Regions from separate parts of the Parashewanella sp. 2304DJ23-3 genome, predicted to be linked through region 1. Evidence: predicted binding sites of a transcription regulator. Region 1 holds the regulator's gene; the other holds the start of a gene.
What was found. The regulator MetJ, encoded in region 1, represses methionine synthesis genes. The targets are predictions, from matches to a motif close to TAGACGTCTAGACGTCTA.

Region 1 (10,071 bases):
GTATGCATTCTGATTGCTTAACAGGATACATTTTATTCCATGCATTGAACAAGTTTAATTGTTTACTTGAAAGACGATAGCGAGGATATGTTTCGCTCATGTACAAGTATGTTCTCGCAATGGCACCTCGACTGTATTCAGGTGGTTGAACACGGCTGTTTGCAAAGTCGACAATCATATCGCACTGGCCATATTGAGGGTTAGAAGGTTTTTCAGAGGTCCATTGTGAAAAAGAGTAATTACTTCTGTCACCATTAACTTCGCCGATGGCAGGCACTAGGTTATGCATGTCAGAAGCCATTATATTAAAGTCATCACTGGTTTTGGTGCAATTAGCGCGTGCTGAAGTGTCTCCGACTGTCTTCCAACAACCCAGTTGGTGACCAAAATCCCAAGCAGCAACAATGTGCTCCCATTCGATGCGGTTCGCTCGAGTTTGTTGCTTTCTCACTTTATAACCGCATGAATCTAGGTCTGGATCCCACTTTTTTGAATCTGCATTGAACTCACAACCGCAATAAAACGTTTTTGGTTCTAATTGGCTGGGATATAACTTGGTTAAACGTGTTTTTGCTTGAGAAAATGATGTTGGACGATCAGTGGCATAACTTTGATTGGTAAAACTGAGTGCTACGACAGCACATACAGCAAAAGCTGTAATAAACTTATTAGACGGCATAACGGCTACCGAAAACGACTTTAAGGTGATTAAATTTTATGCTCTTATCAGAGGTTTAGCAATTTTAAAGTTTTAGAACAAATTCGACATCGATATTGGGCTTGACTACGGATGACTTTATTGTGACGTCGAATGCCTAATTCAACGACACCACAACCGCATTGATAAGCGATCTTTGTTTGTGGTCTAGAATGTACTTCAAAGCTATGAGTTGTCTTAGGTTTGAGGCTATAAAGCGTTTGCATCATTGAGCGCCATTCGATGCCATGTGGCTTTACTCGTCCAAAAACGTGATGGCAAAGTAAGTGACAGATTTCATGCGGAACGACTTCATCAATAAAGTCTTGCTGGTTGCTTTCGAGCATGCTGGCATTCAAGCGAATTTTATTCAGTTGAAGATGAGCCATACCAGCGCTTCTACCACGCAATTTAAAGGATATTTCTGGGCGAGGGAAAGGTCGTTTAAATTGTTGCTCGGCAATTTGATAACAATATTCAACTTTATCTATCGCTTGTTGTTGCCATTGGCTCATCGTAATTAATGCAGGTCAATTTGAAAGAGATGGTTATTCCATCTCTTCCCATTCGATCCCCATTGCTTCCATGAGCTTTTTGGCTTCCGAAGGAATGCTGTCAGGCTGAGTCTTTGATAGATCGTTATCGTTCGGTAGAGGTTGGCCTGTGTAGGCATGTAAAAACGCTTCGCAAAGTAATTCACTGTTGGTCGCATGGCGCAAGTTATTTACTTGTCGGCGTGTTCGCTCATCAGTCAGTACTTTCAATACTTTTAATGGAATTGAGACAGTGACTTTTTTTACTTGCTCACTCTTTTTTCCATGCTCAGCGTAAGGGCTGATATATTCTCCATTCCATTTAGTCATTGACTCACCTGTATTGATGCTAATAAATAATTCGAGGTCGGCAAATTTTAAAGCCTAAAAACTCACAGTCAAATTATTGCACTAATTGTATGGTTAAGACAAACTTTTAGAAGTCTATACTGCTAATATTTCTTGACCAGTGGTTGAATAAAAACTAGTCTAGACGTCTAGACATCCTTGGTTTTGAGGCGACAGGTGAAATCAACAACGACAATAGCAGTCAGAAACGGCTTAGAAACAGACATTCAGTATGGCTCTGTTGTTCCTCCAATGCACCTATCAACGAATTATTGTTTTGATGGTGGGTTATCTCCAAGGGAGTTTGATTACAGCCGAAGTGGTAACCCAACCAGAACGTTACTTGCTGATACTCTCGCTAAGCTTGAAAAAGGGGCTGGCGCTATCATCACCAATACCGGAATGTCCGCCATCACTCTGGTGCTGCAATTACTCAAACCGCACGACTTGCTGATCGTTCCTCATGACAGCTATGGAGGAAGCTTACGTTTATTTAAAGCGTTTGCTGATAAGGGCTGTTTTAAGCTCGAAATTATCGACCAAACCCAAGACGAACAAATACAGTCTGCGGTAGCTAAGCAACCCAAAATGGTGTGGCTTGAAACGCCAAGTAACCCATTACTTCGGATTGTTGATATTCAAAAGGTTGCTAATATGATCAAAGGAAGTCATACATTACTTGTGGTTGATAATACGTTTTTGTCGCCTCTTCTACAGCAGCCATTATGTTTAGGGGCTGACATCATTGTTCATTCCACCACTAAATATATTAATGGTCACAGTGATGTTGTTGGTGGAGCCGTGATAGCTAAGACGGATGATCTTAGTGAAACCCTATGCTGGTGGGGAAATACATTAGGGCTGACAGGTGGTGCTTTTGACGCATACCAAACACTAAGAGGCGTGAGAACGTTACCGCTTCGTATAAAACAGCACGAACAAAATGCAAAGAAAGTTGTTAACATACTGAGTGAACATCATGCTGTTTCACAACTCTATTATCCTGGGCTTGAAAACCACAATGGTCATGAAATCGCCAAAAAACAACAGAGTGGCTTTGGTGGCATGGTAAGTTTTGAATTAAAAGGCGATCATAATGCTCTAATTCAATTCGTACATCGTTTACAATTGTTCTCGCTTGCTGAAAGCTTAGGTGGTGTAGAGAGTCTAGTTTGTGTTCCTGCGTTAATGACTCATCGTTCTATGGATAATGATGCACAAGTGAAGGCGGGCATTAAGCCGACTTTGATCCGTTTATCGATTGGCGTCGAAGATGGTGACGATTTAGCTACTGATTTGAAACAAGCTTTAGATACAGTTTTACTCGGAGACAAGGATTAATGACGATTAGTCACTTACATAAATTTGGCGGTTCAAGTTTAGCAGATGCTGACGGTTACCGACGTGTAGCGCATATTTTGCTCACACAAGGAAATGCCAATGATATGGTGGTTGTATCTGCAGCGGGTAAATCAACCAACAAGCTTTATCAGTTATTAGAGTTTCAGCACAGTCGCCGTTTATGGCTGCAATCATTACAGGAGCTGATTGAATATCAACAACACCTAGCTGAAGATTTATTGGATAACAATAATGCTCAATTATTTCGTGAGCGTTTGGCGACCGACGGTATGGAGCTATCGAGCTTGCTGTCACAAGAACAGTTAACAGAATACGATAAAAATCAGCTTGTTGCGTTTGGTGAAGTCTGGTCTGCAAGATTGTTAGCCGCTTATTTAAAACAAAATGATGTTGCCTCTAAAGCCATTGATAGTCGTAAAGTTCTGCTCGCTGAAAACGATGTTGTTGCCCGAGTAAAAACCGATGAATCCAGATTCAATGTTCAACAAGTTATTGAGCTTAACCCTGCAACAAGATTAATTTTTACTGGTTTTATTTGTGGTGACGCTGAAGGTAATACTCTGCTGTTAGGTCGCAATGGCTCAGATTACAGTGCGAGCTTATTAGCCAGCTATGCTGATGTTGAACAAATTACCATTTGGACCGATGTGGAAGGGGTGTTTAATGCTGACCCCAATAAAATTACGGATGCCAAATTATTAGCGTCTTTGTCTTTAAGTGAAGCTGATCGGCTTGCTAAATTAGGTTCCCCTGTGCTTCACAGTCGAACACTGCAACCGCTTTTTGGTAGTAATGCTCGGTTGGCTGTTCGATCAAGTTTTGCATCGCATACTCAATACACTCAAATTGAACCTGACAGTGCCGCTGCATGTGAGCCAGTGATCACCAGTCTGCCACAAGTTGAATTACTCCAATTACAAAGTGATTTAGAGCCTAAAAGTATTCATTTGATGTTGGAGCAGCATGGGGTTAGCCCACTTGCCTGGTGGATTCATACCAATAATAAGTTTGAGCTGGCAACTACGACGGAGAATAAAGCGAAGTTATTAACGTTGTTAGAACCACTTTGTAGTGAAAATACTCAGGTTAGTGTGACGTCAAGGTTTGGATTAGTCGCATTAGTGAGTCAAGACTCGTTGGAGCATCGCCATGGTTTTTCGAGGTTATTAACTCGGCATTCAAAGCCAATTTTTCAAGATTCGAACAGTTTGGTTGCGCTAGTACCTAAAGCTGAAGTTGATAGTTTATCTTTTAAAGTTCATCGACGCTGTACTGCAGCTAAGAAACGTTTCGGTGTTGTGGTATTTGGCTTAGGCAATATCGGTAAAACTTGGACGAAACTGTTTAAGACTCGTTTTTTAAAGCTCGAAAAACAACTTAAAATTAAGTTAGATATTGCAGGTTTGGTATCAACGAATCATTGTTTGGTTTCAGATAGCGCCATTGATTTGTCAAATTGGGAGCATAACTTAAATCAGCATGGACAGCCTTGGCGATATGATGAACTCTTAACTCAATTAGATGCGTTAACTTACGATGAACTTATCGTTTTGGACATTACCGCCAGTGCCAGCTTAACTTTAAAATATTCAGAGTTTTTACAGCGTGGCATTCACCTTGTGAGTGCAAATAAGTTGGCGGGTTCAGGTCCACTTACGTTTTATAAAGAGCTGAAATATCAGTTGCAAAGTCGACGTCTGTTTTGGCGTTATAATGCGAGCTGTGGTGCAGGGCTACCAATTCAGACGACATTGGCTGAGCTCAAAAATGGTGGTGACGATATTCATAGTGTAGGAGGCATATTCTCAGGCACTCTGTGTTGGCTGTTTGAGCATTATGACGACAGTGAGCCTTTTTCATCACTCGTATTAAAAGCCAAGTCACAAGGCATTACAGAGCCAGATCCTAGAGATGATCTTTCCGGCAGAGATATGCAGCGAAAGTTGTTAATTTTGGCTCGAGAATTAGGAATGAATCTAGAGCTCAGTGATATTGAGCTGGAATCATTGGTCCCAGCACATCTCGTGCACGTCTCTAAACAAGAGTTTCTTGAGCGTATTGATGAAATCGATGGATCGATCAAAGGTCAATGGGCTGCAGCTCAGAGCCAACAAAAGGTATTGCGTTATATTGCCAAGATTGAGCTCAATAATAACTCAGTTAACGCAAAGGTGGCTTTAGAAAGAGTTGATAACACACACCCTTATGCAAACCTAACGCCTGGCGATAATATCTTTGTCATTGAAAGTGAATTTTACAAAGGTACGCCACTGATCATCAGAGGGCCCGGTGCTGGTCGAGAGGTGACTGCTGCTGCCATTCAGACCGATCTCGTACAAATTTGCCGAGACTTAATGCTAGATTGATTGTATAAAGAACCAGTAGAGGCTGATTAGAGTAGGCCTCTATTTTATACAGCTGCTCAAGTTTTCCTACAAAGCGTTATTTTTCCCTATTGATTATTCTCCAATGGTTGCACCTTCCTTATGCTTTTTCGTACCCATTTTTGATAATGGTCTATTTTCTTTTATGAATTATCAGAAACACTAATTGAATAAACGTTTAAAAAATAACCTTGACATCATCAATATTCTCCGTCATATTTCTATTTAGACGTCTAAACGTCCATTTAACTTTAACATAGGGTAGATTATGGCATTCCATCATGCACAACACTCATCGTTGCTCAATCAAAATCTTGCTGAGCATAATGGTGACATCAATGTGTCGTTTGAGTTTTTTCCTCCAGCAAACTCAGAGATGGAGCAAATGCTTTGGAAGTCTATTCTGCGTTTATCACCTTTGGACCCAAAATTTGTTTCAGTAACGTATGGAGCATTGAGTGGCGTGCGAGATAGAACCCACAATGTGATTGAACGTATCCAGAATGAGACGAGCTTAGTTGCAGCTCCGCACTTAACATTGATTGATGCCGATGACTGTGAATTAAGAGAATTAGCCAAGCAATACTGGAATTCTGGCATTGACCATATTGTCGCATTGAGGGGAGATATACCTGAGGGGTACGAGAATCCACAGCGTTATGCTTCTGATTTAGTGGCTCTACTGCGCTCTGTAGCCGATTTTGATATATCTGTGGCTGCTTACCCTGAAGTCCACCCTGATGCTTTGAATGCCCAATCGGATTTGGTCAACCTAAAGCGGAAAGTTGAAGCTGGTGCTTCACGAGCGATTACTCAATTTTTCTTTGATATTGAAACGTATCTTAGATTCAGAGATCGTTGCGCTGCGGCTGGAATAGAAGTTGAAATTGTACCGGGGATATTGCCAGTAACGAATTTTCAGCAATTGAAAAAATTTGCAGGCATCACCAATGTTTCAATCCCTGATTGGCTACATCATCAATTTTCGGGTTTAGATAATGACCCTGAAACAAGGCAATTAGTCGGAGCAAACATCGCTATTGATATGGTGAAAGTATTGGCTCGAGAAGGGGTTAAAGACTTTCATTTTTATACACTGAATCGCCCAGAACTCACATACGCTATTTGTCATACTCTGGGCATTCGTCCGCAGAAAGTGGCTTAATTATTTAATAAAGGGTTCAGCATCATCATTATTTGATCTCAACAACTAATAGGTCTATATCATGACCACTTAGGTTTATGTCTTGATGCGGCTTCAACCCTTCTGATTTTGGGAGATAACTGGGAATATCTTTCTTTAAAGGGATAATCTTTGAAGTTCCATCTTGATAATGGATTTTTATCGTTCCATCTTGTTTGGGAATAATCACTCGAGCAGTTTGATGGGTGTGATATTCGAGGTGGCCACTTTCACAGAGTGTCGTCTTCCAAGACTTTACATCTTGCTGTTCGAAGAAAGTGTGTCGATGAGTTTGGCAATTTGAGTGGGCTGAGGCCTGAAAAGATAAAACGGCAAACAGTGGCAAAAATAACGTGGCTAATTTCATTACGTGATCCTCTTGAGAGTTATTGCTCATTACAGTGATTCTTTTCTCTCTTGTGCCGAGATGGCAGGGTAGAGTACTTAATCACTAGAGTCAGTATTAGTAATGGTTTAGCGTGGATGTCGTAGAACAACAAGAAATTATTGGAATAATTAATGTGGTATTGCTGGTTGAGGCAATACCACAGTTATTAAGAAACTATTTCTCTTCTTTCAGCCACTGAGCGACGCGTTTGGCAAAGTAGGTGAGGATACCGTCAGCACCTGCACGTTTAAAGCAAAGTAGAGATTCCATAATAATTGGCTTTTCTGCTAGCCAACCATTTTGAATTGCCGCCATATGCATTGCGTATTCACCACTGACTTGATAAGCAAAAGTTGGCACTTTGAATTCAGACTTCACTATTCTGACGACATCAAGATATGGCATACCTGGTTTTACCATAACCATGTCTGCACCTTCTTCTATATCCATAGCGACTTCATGTAACGCTTCGTCAATATTGGCTGGATCCATTTGGTAGCTATGTTTATTGCCACCTTTAAGGTTGCCAGCAGAACCAACTGCATCACGAAATGGTCCGTAATAATTTGAAGAGTATTTAGCTGAGTAAGCCATGATTTGTGTGTTTACATGGCCTGCAGATTCTAGGGCCTCACGAATTGCTCCGATTCTACCATCCATCATATCTGAAGGACCCACCATGTCGGCACCGGCCTCAGCATGCGATAAAGCTTGTTTTACCAACACCTCAGTAGTCACGTCATTGATGATATAACCTTCCTCATCAATGATGCCGTCTTGGCCGTGTGTCGTGAATGGGTCTAAAGCAACATCAGTCATAATGCCCAATTCAGGGTGAGCAGCTTTAAGTGCTCGAACGGTTCGCTGAACCAAACCGTTAGAATTATAAGCTTCTTCAGCCATGAGTGATTTTTTATCGGCAGGGGTGACAGGGAAAATTGCAATCAGTGGAATACCTAATTCGACGAGTTCTTCAGCTTCTTTTAATAGCAGATCTAACGTGTAACGTTTAACCCCTGGCATAGAAGCTACATCTTCAGTGCGGTTTTCGCCCTCTAAAACGAACATTGGGTAGATTAAGTCACTGACCGTAAGTTGATTTTCGGCCATTAAACGTCGACTAAAATCGTGTTTGCGCATGCGACGCATTCTACGTCTAGGGAAAGCGCTTGAAACTATATTCACGGTAAACTCCTAATTATTAACTTCAGCTTCAACTTCAGCGAACTGTTCAAGCTTAAAAGTAAACTCTTGAACCTGATCTCTACCATTATCTTTTGCATGATAAAGGGCTTTATCAGCTTGCTCGAACATCACTCTAGCATGAGCATCGTCAGTGACGATATCGGCGACTAAACCAATACTCACTGTAAGAAATATATTATTATCCTGCCAGCGAATCGCATGATCATGAATGTTGCGGCGTATCTTCTCAGCCACCACTTTTGCACCTTTAGCATCGGTACTTGGTAGCAGTAATGCGAATTCTTCACCGCCATAACGAGCGACAATGTCTGAAGGGCGCAGCAATTCTGACTTTATTGAATCGGCAACATATTTTAGAGCCTGATCACCAGCAAAATGACCATAAGTATCATTAATAAGTTTAAACTTATCGATATCAAGCATCATAATCGCAAGTGGCGTTTGTTGGCGACGACTCAATTTAGCTTCAGCAAGTAGCTTCTTATCAAAAGCGTTTCGATTTTTAACGCCTGTTAATGTATCAATTGAAGATTGTTCTTTAAGTCTGTCATGAGCTTCATTGAGCTCTCTATATGCAAACTCAAGCTCAAGGGTACGCTCTTGAACCATGTGTTCTAATTGATCTTTATTTTGGATTTCTGAATTTAGCGCATCTTCTCGTGCTTGCTTAATTCGCTCAGCTTGTACTAGTGCTTTTTGCTGAATTCTCATTTTTTCTTTACGTTCGTCATGATACCGAATCGCAAGAATCAGAGTCATCACAAGTATCTCTACGGTTAAGCCATAGATAACGGGAACTTGAGGTGCAACAGATAAAGAAATTATTCCTAAATACACTAGGCAAGTAGCGCCTGCACCGAACATAATTGCAGACCATCCTAGGGAATAAAGTTTAGCAAGTTTATGGCCTTTGATTGCTTGAATAACGGTTAGGACCATCAGCACGATAACGACAGCTAAGACGGCGTTTACTTCGATCAAAAGTGCTAACTTGTAACTGATAAATTGCGATAAGGTTGCAATGAAAATACTGACTAAAGCCCCAATTCTGCAGAATTTAAGCATAAAATAATTTTGTTTTTTAAGCTTAAGGATTTTTTCTGTCAGCAATAAAGCAAAGGCCAGTGCAATGGGAATAAGTGCCGGTAATGAGTGAGCTTGGAGAAAAGGAGATTCTGGCCATAAGTATTTATACGAAAGCCCATCTATCGTGGCAATAACTAAGGTCATACTCAACACATAGCCAGAGAAATATCCGTAGCTGAATGAGCGAGTCACGAAAGCGAAGAATAGGCTAAAAATCCCGATACCGACTAGTGAGCCTAAGTGAACACCAACGGCAATTGGTAGGTTATCAAACTTTTCAAAATAGTATTCTGCAGAGCCTAATACTAACGGTATATGAGCACTACCTTGTGTATTTATTTTCAGATAGATATCGTGAATTTGTCCTCTTTTAAGTTCAATTGGATAATAAAATTGAATTTTTTTAATTGGACGATCTGAGAATGGGTAACTGTCTCCCATCACTTGTTTATCTGAAAGCCGACCATTGATGTAATGATAAATTTCAATGTGATCAATGTGTGGATTACCAATTTCAAGAATCCGTTTAATTGAGTCTTCAGGAGTAGTTAATTTGAATTGAAGCCAATAATTATGGGCGCCAATCATTTGAGTATCAGAGGTTTGTTTTGCTCGCCAATAAATATTCGATTCAGCAATGACTTGTTCGATATCTTTGATATCGTTATGCTCAAGCACGTACGTTTTACCGTCTAAATCTAATGGTTCATTGCCAGAGACTGATATTGGCGTAATATTAGCGGCAAAGGCAAGAGTTTGAGTCAAACATAGTAAACAAAATAGGAATAAACGACTCATACTTGAAATTACTCCAACCCAAAAAAATCCATTGTATTGTCAAAGCATTGTTTAGCCAAGAATTCTTTGTTTTGTTGCCTCAGGTT
Region 2 (10,071 bases), on a different contig from region 1:
CCGCTACCGAATAAATCACCGACGATGTTCATTCCATCCATAAGAGGACCCTCTATCACCTCTAGTGGTATGTCGGCATTTATGCGTGCCTCTTCGGTATCTTCGTCAATGTATTCAGTAATGCCTTTCACTAATGAGTGTGCCAAACGTTCGTTGACGGGTAAGCTTCTCCACTCAGCTTTTGCGTGATCCGCATCTGAACTTTTTGTGCCACGATATTTTTCTGCGACTTCGAGTAACAGTTCGGTATTGGTGCTTTCTGGATTCGGGCAAGGCTGATTTAAAACGATTCGCTCAACATGCTCTTTTAGTGCAGAGTCGATATCATCGTAAATCGCTAATTGACCAGCATTAACGATTCCCATATCCATGCCAGCATTAATGGCGTGGTAAAGAAATACGGCATGAATTGCTTCACGAACAGGGTTATTACCTCGGAAAGAAAATGAAACATTGGAAACACCACCTGAGATCATCGCATATGGGCAAGTTTGTTTAATTTCTCTAGTCGCCTCAATAAAATCAACCGCATAGTTATCGTGTTCTTCGATACCAGTTGCGATAGCGAAAATGTTAGGGTCAAAAATAATATCTTCAGCAGCGAAACCGACTTTATTGACTAACACATCATAAGCCCGCTGGCAGATTTCTACTTTTCTAGCTTTAGTATCAGCCTGTCCTTGTTCGTCAAATGCCATTACGATTACAGCCGCACCGTAACGTTTGACCAACTGAGCGTGCTCAATGAAGGCGGCTTCACCTTCTTTTAACGAAATCGAATTGACGACACCTTTACCTTGAATACATTTAAGTCCGGCTTCCAGTACTTCCCATTTTGAGGAATCAACCATGATTGGAACTTTGCTGATATCAGGCTCAGAAGCAATTAAGTTTAGGAATTTTTGCATGGCAAAAACGCCATCCAGCATCCCTTCATCCATGTTGATGTCAATGATCTGAGCCCCGTTTTCAACTTGATCTCGGGCTACATCCAGCGCAGTTTCGTATTCTTCTTCTTTTATCAGACGTAAAAAGCGAGCTGAACCTGTTACGTTGGTACGCTCACCGACATTGACGAACAGCGATTCGGGCTTAATCGTGACTGCTTCGAGTCCTGATAATCGGCAATCAGGTGCTAAGTTAGGTCGTATTCTTGGCGAATACGAGCTTATAGCCGTCTGAAATGCAGCGATATGATCAGGCGTTGTACCACAACAACCACCGACAATATTGAGATAACCACTTTGTGCCCATTGCTCGATAATCTCAGCCATTTGCTCAGGTGTTTCATCATAGCCACCAAATTCATTCGGTAAGCCTGCATTAGGGTGAACCGAAACATAACATTCGCAAATTCGGGCTAATTCTTGAAGGTAAGGCTCAAGTTCTTTTGGCCCAAGTGCACAGTTAAGGCCAATTGATATCGGCTTGATATGCCTAAGAGAATTATAAAATGCTTCTGTAGTCTGCCCGGTTAAGGTTCTGCCTGACGCATCGGTGATCGTTCCTGAAATCATCACTGGCAAACGTTGCTCTGGGTGGCTTGAATATCGTTCCGTCAACACTTTATCAATGGCAAATAAGGCGGCTTTAGCATTAAGAGTGTCGAAGATGGTTTCAACTAATAAAATATCACAGCCACCATCAATCAAACCGTTGGTGGCTTCAATGTAAGACTCAACAAGTTCATCAAAATGAACATTACGGTAACTTGGGTCATTAACATCTGGACTGATTGAACAAGTACGGTTAGTCGGTCCTAACACACCAGCAACGTAACGCTTTATCGCTGTTTGCTGTTCAACTTGCTCACAGGCTTGTTTTGCTAATTGGGCGGCAACTTGGTTAATTTCATAAACCAATGACTCCATTTTATAGTCAGCCATGGCAATGCTGGTAGCATTAAAGGTGTTGGTTTCAATAATATCTGCGCCAGCATTCAAATAATCGATATGGATTTGTTTAATAATTTCAGGCTGTGTAAGCACCAATAAGTCATTGTTGCCTTTAACAGGGCAAGACCAATTACTGAAGCGAGCACCTCGATAGTCTTCTTCTTCAAGTTGATATTGTTGGATCATGGTTCCCATTGCACCATCAAGCAGCAGAATTCTATCCTGTAGATCATCTTTGAGTTGTTGATGTAATTGAGCAGCCTGTTGTGAATTTGAAACCATGTGTTGCAATACCAAACTTAAACATTGAATTGTTTTTAAATTACACTACGGACATCTAGATGTCCATGCTTGCTTGATCATTAAATCAAAAACAGATTAATAAAAAATAATAGAAAATTAAATTAATAGTCATGTTGTAAGTGGATGTTTTTTACTAAAATAAAAATTAGTATTGAAACCTTTTAAGTTATGTATGGCAGTAATTTCGGCAGAAACCAGAGCTCAAATAGATATACTCGTCAACGAGAGAGTAACTACTGGAGATTTTAATTTTTCAGTAGTTGGTAGGCATGGTTGGGTAAGAAGTTACAAAGTTAAAGTTATTGATGGGAAAGTAGCATATTGTAACCGGTCGTCAGCATTCTCGAGATTTATGGGGTGCTTAACTTTTACTCATAGTGGCGGGAGTGCTGAGGTTTTAAAAAGTTATATTCAACAGCGATTAAGTATGGCTGTCATTGCTCCTCATCAGTGTGCGACTGGCAGAATACAAGTTGGACAGGCGTGTAATCATCAACATGCTGGGCAAAGTTACCAACTTAACGCATGTCACATAGATTCTTTTGGAAATGTTATAGATTGCATTGCTAAATCTATTCAAAATAACAACGAAGCTGTGATGTATGTTCGAGCTCTTCTTGATAGCGAAGGTAAGCAACCTTCACTATATCACTTTATGCCTGAGCTTCTCGCCATATTAGACGAAAATGGTAATGATTTATTACCAGAACTAAAGTCGTTAGAGAGTGTAAAGAGTATGTCTCAATTTTTAAGTAAATCTAGGGGCATAAAAATAATAATGAGAGATGTTCGTAAACAATATGCAAATGAAAGTTCTAGAGGCCAAATTATTGACCTAAAATTTGCAAGTAAAAGTTTAAGGTATAATAAGGAAGAAAAGAAACTACATGGTCACCCTAAAGTAAATAAAGTGGTTCTCAAAGTAAAAGATATGGCTTATAACCTTTCTAGTGTCCCATTCGTTTATTCAAATAATTCTCAAAAAAGTTTATCTCGACTTTCAAATTTCCGTAACACTCAGAGAATAATAGAAAGAGAATTAAAAAAGTTAAGTGTTGACCAGCTAAAAAGTTTTAAAAATGAGCTGGAAGAATTAAAAAGTGTATTATTAAACCAGTCTATCGCTGGCGTTGATTCGAGTTTACTATTAATTCCAGCTAAAAATGAGCAAGGAGAAGCCATCTTACATGTCAAATTTGTTGACTTGGCACATGGTGTGCACGAATCCGAGTCACTCAATAATTTTCAAAGAATGCGATCTGAAATGGATCAATCAGTTTTAACATTGATAAATATGGTAGAGCAAAAAATTCACAGTGAAAGCTGAATACCTGTAAATTCAAAATTAGTATTAGATTTTTCACTAGATTGAATACTGCCTATATTTTTGAGGAGCAGATTCGTCAGTGGTTTATTTTGGCTCAACACTTTCTTTTCAAGTTTTCGTTTGGTTAATTCACAAAGTTAATTTCTAGATAATAGTCGGTAATTTCGTTTTAGGTAGATAATAAAATTAATTTGGATTGTTGATACTATAAATGTTTAGATGCCTATAATTTGAAATACCTTTGAATACTATTTTTGGTAGGTTGATGAAAAACGCAAAGTTGATTTTCTTACGTCACGGTGAATGTGAAGGTGGCCAAATCCTTCGGGGATTGACCAATGTTCTTTTATCTAAGGAAGGTGAACAACAAATGTGGGATGCCGTTTCTCGCTTTGATGTAAATACGCTTTCAGTATATACCTCTCCCTTAAAGCGCTGTTTTTACTTTGCTGAGAAATACGATAACAATGGCATTGTGATGCCATCACTGGCTGAATTCGATTTTGGTGATTGGGACGGTAAAGAGTTCAAAAACATTTTTGAGCAAGAGCCTGAAGCCTTTTCTGCATTCTGGGATGATCCTTGGAAAACACCACCACCAAATGGTGAGCCGATGGAAGTCTTCGAAATGAGAGTAACAGGTGCAATCACCCAAATCATTGATGATTTACTTGCCAATACCGAAGCTGTTGATGAAGAAAAGCATCCTACTGCATTGGTGATCACTCACGCAGGTGTTATTCGTCAGGCCATCGCATTAGCGCTTAGTTTAGGTAAAGGGCACAGCCTATTTCGAGAGTTTGATTTACCTTATGCCGCCGTTGTTGAAATCAATGTGATTGAAGATGATCACGGTCGACGCCATTTAAGGTTACAATGGCCAAAATCACATTAATTCTAGTTAGATAGCCACATTGAATAACACCGCACTTAGCGTCAGTAATCTTAATTGGTCGATTGATGGTAATCAGATATTGTCTGATGTCGGCTTTGAGCTTGCTGAAAAACAGATGCTTGGCTTAATTGGGCCAAATGGCTCTGGTAAATCGAGTTTATTGCGCTGTCTTTACGGATTTATCAAAGCTGATAACGGCTTAATTCAACTTTTTGGAAAACCATTCGCTGAGTATTCTGCTAATGAAATTGCTAAGTATGTCGCAGTGGTGCAACAAGATACCCCGAGTTTTTTGGATATCACAACTGAACAATTGGTGATGCTAGGGCTCACTCCGCATAAGTCTTTATTATCAATGACTACCGCAGAGGACCATCAAAAAGTGAGTTCTGCGCTAGCCAAAGTTGAGTTAAGCCATAAAGCAAAGCAGAATTTTAAATCATTATCTGGCGGTGAAAAGCAGAGAGCTTTAATTGCCCGAGCGATCGTACAACAACCCAAATTATTGATTTTAGATGAACCAACTAATCACCTCGATATCCGTTATCAAATCCAGCTCTTAGAGCTAGTAAAAAGCCTAAATATCACAGTAATGGCTTCGATTCATGATCTTAATCTCGCTAGCAGCTTGTGTGATAATTTGTTGATGTTAGAAAGCGGACAAGTCTCTGCATTTGGAACTCCTAAACAGGTGTTAACTGAAAAAAGAATTGCAGACGTGTTTGGTGTGTGTAGTGAAGTGACTGAACACCCTCAAAATGGACGCCCACTGATCCAATACTTTTATGGGTACACACCAAAGGAAAGTGTTCAAGTTTATGTCGAGGGAGTGTCATGACTTCAACAACCACTTCCTCAGTGACTAAGGTGTCAACGGCCCGCACCCCTTTGTTCATTAGTTCTATTTTGTTATTGGTGAGTATTGTTTTCTCTTTGGGGTTTGGTGCGGCTGATGTCTCGTTTTCTCAAGCGCTTAATGCTTTAGTAAATGCCTTTAATAGCAGTCATCAAGTTAGCATCATTGATCGGATCATCATCGAATTACGATTGCCCAGAGTCTTATTAGCAGTATTGGCAGGTAGCGGATTAGCGATTGCAGGACATGCATTACAAACTGTATTAAGGAACCCACTAGCTGATCCATTTTTATTTGGTATCAGCTCAGGCGCTTCACTTGGCGCCATTTCATATTTGACCTTATTTAGCAGTCAAGTTGCTGTATTAAGTAGTTTTGGTCACATGGGGCTTTCAATGGCAGCCTTTATTGGTGCTAGTTTATCAGTGATGATTGTGATTGCGCTCTCTGGTAGAGGGATAGCGCAGCAAGCTGAAAGAATGTTGTTGGCTGGTGTGGCGGTATCATTCATGTTTGGTGCACTAAGCAGTTTGATGTTGTATTTTGCAGATCCTCGTGCTGCGGCAGCTGTGCTATTTTGGAGCTTAGGGAGCTTTACAAAAGCCTCTTGGGATAACCTGACAATGCCATTTATTATCGTTGCGTTGTGTTTTATTTGCCTATGGCTATTCAGACGTTTAACGGCGGCTCTGCAGTTAGGGGATGAGACTGCACATACGCTTGGAATCAATGTCGCTAAAGTCAGGCTAGGCATTTTACTTGTATGCAGTTTACTCACCGCCACGTTAGTTGCGGCTTGTGGTGGTATTGGTTTTGTTGGGTTAATGATCCCGCACACAGTAAGAATGCTTTTCCCAAATCAATCGCCACTGTTTTTAACCGCTCTTTTAGGGGCGTGCTTTATGGTTTGGGTGGATGTTTTGGCTCGAACTTTACTCGCTAACCAAGAATTACCCGTGGGAATAATTACTGCCGCTATTGGTAGTGTGTTTTTTATTTTTCTGCTTTCAAGGCAAAAAAGGTCTTAAATTGTACAATATTTCTAAGCCATCTGCGGATAACGATTCGCTTATTCAGCATCAAATAGATCATAAAACGAAGCCACTCGGAGCGCTCGGGCAGCTTGAAAACACAGCTTTTCAATTGGTCAGAGTATTAGGGAAGCAAGCTAAAAAGCTAAACCCTCAAGTTATTATTTTTGCTGCTGAACATGGTATCGCCGACTTTGGTGTTTCTATCGCACCGAGTGCGGTCACTCAACAAATGGTGATGAATTTTGCAGCTGGTGGCGCAGCGATTAATGTATTTTGTAAGCAGCATCAGTACCCACTTCAGGTCGTAGATTGTGGATTAAGAATCGAGCTTAATGATGTTCCTAATTTAAAAAATCAAAGGCTAGGAAATGGTACATATCCGTTTCACCAGCACTCTGCCATGTCTCTTGAACAAGTTAACCAAGGTTTTAGAGAGGCTAAAGCCCTTATTCATTCTTATATTCAACAAGGTAAGAACATCTTCGCTTTTGGTGAAATGGGAATAGGTAACACCAGTAGCGCTTCGGCTTTAATGGCTGCACTACTTAATCTTCCGGTGAAAGAAACGGTCGGTTCAGGTACAGGCATCGATGCCAAAGCTTTAACTAAAAAAGTGGAGCTTATTGAGCAAGCCATAGTATTACATAAAGGGCAGCTTGATGGCCCCCTATCTCAACTTGCTTGTTTAGGTGGCTATGAAATTGTGCAGTTGGTGGGTGCCATCCTGGCCGTTGCCGAACAAGGTAAGCTGATCGTAGTTGATGGTTTTATTGTTACAGTTGCAGCCTTGTTCGCTTATCGAATTGCACCAAACAGTCGTGAATACATGATTTTTGCTCACAAGTCACAAGAGCAAGCTCATGATGTATTACTGAATGAACTTTCCGCTATTCCTTTGTTAGATATAGGATTACGTTTGGGCGAGGGCACTGGTGCCGTATTAGCATTACCGCTAATAGAGTCGGCACAGGCGTTTTATCATCAAATGGCGAGCTTTGAAGAGGCACAAGTCGATAATGTCATCGAGTAAACCACCAATGAAAAAGAATTGGCATCTACAGTTGGATTTATTCTTTATTGCTTTGGGCTTTTTTTCTCGGATCCCGATGCCATCTTGGGTCGAAGTTGATGCAACAAAATTAAATCAAGCAAGCCGTTATTTCGGTTTGGTGGGGTTAGTGATTGGTACCCTGACATCTTGTGTGTTTTGGTGTGCGCAACTTTATTTACCGCCGAGTATTGCGGTTATTCTATCGATGGTTACCAGTGTGATCATTACCGGCGCTTTTCATGAAGATGGATTAGCGGATACCGCCGATGGCTTTGGCGGTGGTTGGAAGCCCGACGATAAACTGAAAATCATGAAAGACTCTCGCCTTGGGAGTTACGGCGCATTAGCGCTCATTTTAGTTGTTGGCTTAAAGTGGCAGTTGCTGGTCGAACTCGCACTTTATGATCCGAACTATGCTGTTATCGCTATTATCGCCAGCCACGGTTTAAGTCGTGTACTTGCAGCCAGTATTATTTTTACCGAAGACTATGTTCGTGAGTCTGATGACTCTAAATCAAAGCCTTTGGCAAATGAGCAAAGTTTAAATGAACTGCTTATTTTAATGACTACAGGGTTAGTGATTCTCTTCACTCTCGATGGTTTTACGGCCATTTGTTTATTGGTGTTATTATCGATTACTCGCTTTCTTACCGTGTTATGGTTCCGTAAACAGATTGGTGGTTATACCGGTGACACATTAGGTGCAGCACAACAAATCAGTGAGATCGTCATTTATACCGCATTATTATTGCTAGGAGCGCATGGATGATTCATTTGGTCATTGGAGGTGCAAGAAGCGGGAAAAGTCGTTATGCAGAGACATTAACGGCTGGTTATTGCAACGTTGATAAGCCAATTTACATTGCTACTGCACAAGCAAAAGACGATGAAATGTTGCTACGAATTGAACACCATCAATCTCAGCGCAATGACTCTCAACTGGATTGGCAGGTTATTGAGTGCCCGCTTGAACTCTCATTATCACTTAATCGCCTACCTGAACGTGCAGTGATTCTCATTGATTGTTTAACCCTATTGTTAACCAATGAGCTCATCAATAATGAAACTCTTTGGCAGCAAAGAAAAACTGAGCTGTTGAGCTTTTTATCACAAACAGAGCAAACCATTGTATTGGTTTCAAACGAAGTTGGTAGCGGTATTGTGCCCCTAGGGGAGCTATCCAGAAAATTTGTAGATGAAGCTGGTTGGTTGAATCAAGCTGTTGCTGCCATGGCTGATAAGGTCACTTTAGTTATTGCTGGGTTGCCAATGGAGTTAAAAGGTGGTCGCTAAAACGCTGATGGTACAAGGGACAACGTCTGATGCAGGAAAGAGCACTTTAGTCGCAGGCCTTTGCAGACTCTTTACGAGGCAAGGCCGTAATGTTGCACCGTTTAAACCCCAAAATATGGCGCTGAACAGTGCGGTGACTGAAGATGGTGGAGAAATTGGTCGTGCTCAAGCACTGCAAGCTGTTGCGGCTAATCAGGCATTAAGAACTGATTTCAACCCGATTCTATTGAAGCCAAGTTCAGATCAACGAGCGCAAGTAATTGTTCATGGCAAAGCTCTCACTTCACTTGAAGCGACTGACTTTTGGGGCAAACAAGGGCTTAGCTATAAAGCCAGAGCAATGAAAGCCGTGCTTGAGTCTTATCAAAGATTAACATCTGAATTTGATTATGTTGTTGTTGAAGGCGCAGGCAGCCCAGCAGAAATTAACCTGAGGGAAGGTGATATTGCGAACATGGGATTTGCTGAAGAAGTAGACTGCCCTGTCATTCTGATTGCTGATATCGATAAAGGCGGGGTGTTTGCACATTTAGTGGGAACGCTCGCACTACTATCTGAATCAGAACAAGCAAGAATAAAAGGTTTTGTGATTAACCGTTTTCGTGGCGACATTAGCTTATTGAAATCCGGTTTAGATTGGCTTGAAGAATATACGGGTAAACCAGTTTTGGGTGTTTTGCCTTATCTTGAAGGGTTACATTTAGATGCAGAAGACGCCATTCCACAACATCAAATTCAGAAACAGCAAACCAAGCTTAAAATCGTAGTGATCGTTTTACCAAGGATCAGCAATCACACTGATTTCGAGCCATTACGGTTACATCCAGAAGTTGAATTCAGTTATGTTCGATTATCCGATAGCTCTGAAGTAATAAATGCAGATGTGATTATTCTTCCTGGAAGTAAAAATGTGATTGAAGATTTAAGGGCTTTGAAGCGTTCTGAGTGGCATGAGGCAATTCAAAGACATTTGCGTTACGGTGGCAAACTGATTGGAATTTGCGGTGGATATCAAATGCTCGGACAAGTTATTGCTGATCCATATGGTGTAGAGGGAAGTATAACTAACGAAGTTGGCTTGGGATATTTACCTGTTACTACAACGCTGAATTCTGAGAAGCACCTTAAGAATGTCACAGGAAACTTGGTAATAGGACAACAAAAGATTGCTGTTCAAGGGTATGAAATCCATTGCGGAGAATCGACATATACAGAATTTTGTCAGCATTCCATCGAGTTAGAGCACCCAAGTGGTAATGTATTTGATGGTGTGATTTCTGATGATAAACAAATTTTAGCGACCTATTTGCACGGCTTATTTGATGCGCCAGATTGCCTAAAAGCCATTTTAGAATGGGCTGGATTAACGTCGGATAAAACTGTCGATATAGATGAAATCCGAGAGCAGCAAATTGAA

Region 2: a site for MetJ is predicted at 2,226-2,243, ahead of metH (methionine synthase). Genes of this name have one in related genera too.

Annotation. Positions count from the first base shown of each region.
Region 1 covers NZ_JBWQOH010000001.1:1,092,798-1,102,868, reverse strand. Annotated here, with positions in the region: gene AC1EU2_RS04875 (endonuclease) at 1-679, opposite strand, end outside; gene AC1EU2_RS04870 (SprT family zinc-dependent metalloprotease) at 727-1,212, opposite strand; gene metJ (met regulon transcriptional regulator MetJ) at 1,246-1,560, opposite strand; gene metB (cystathionine gamma-synthase) at 1,756-2,919, shown strand; gene metL (bifunctional aspartate kinase/homoserine dehydrogenase II) at 2,919-5,306, shown strand; gene metF (methylenetetrahydrofolate reductase) at 5,593-6,489, shown strand; gene AC1EU2_RS04845 (cupin domain-containing protein) at 6,518-6,874, opposite strand; gene hemB (porphobilinogen synthase) at 7,070-8,080, opposite strand; gene AC1EU2_RS04835 (sensor domain-containing diguanylate cyclase) at 8,090-9,985, opposite strand; gene AC1EU2_RS04830 (TatD family hydrolase) at 9,994-10,071, opposite strand, start outside.
Region 2 covers NZ_JBWQOH010000002.1:404,836-414,906, reverse strand. Annotated here, with positions in the region: gene metH (methionine synthase) at 1-2,177, opposite strand, end outside; gene AC1EU2_RS07810 (hypothetical protein) at 2,371-3,525, shown strand; gene AC1EU2_RS07805 (histidine phosphatase family protein) at 3,791-4,420, shown strand; gene AC1EU2_RS07800 (ABC transporter ATP-binding protein) at 4,440-5,258, shown strand; gene AC1EU2_RS07795 (FecCD family ABC transporter permease) at 5,255-6,304, shown strand; gene cobT (nicotinate-nucleotide--dimethylbenzimidazole phosphoribosyltransferase) at 6,306-7,340, shown strand; gene AC1EU2_RS07785 (adenosylcobinamide-GDP ribazoletransferase) at 7,348-8,130, shown strand; gene cobU (bifunctional adenosylcobinamide kinase/adenosylcobinamide-phosphate guanylyltransferase) at 8,127-8,654, shown strand; gene AC1EU2_RS07775 (cobyric acid synthase) at 8,662-10,071, shown strand, end outside.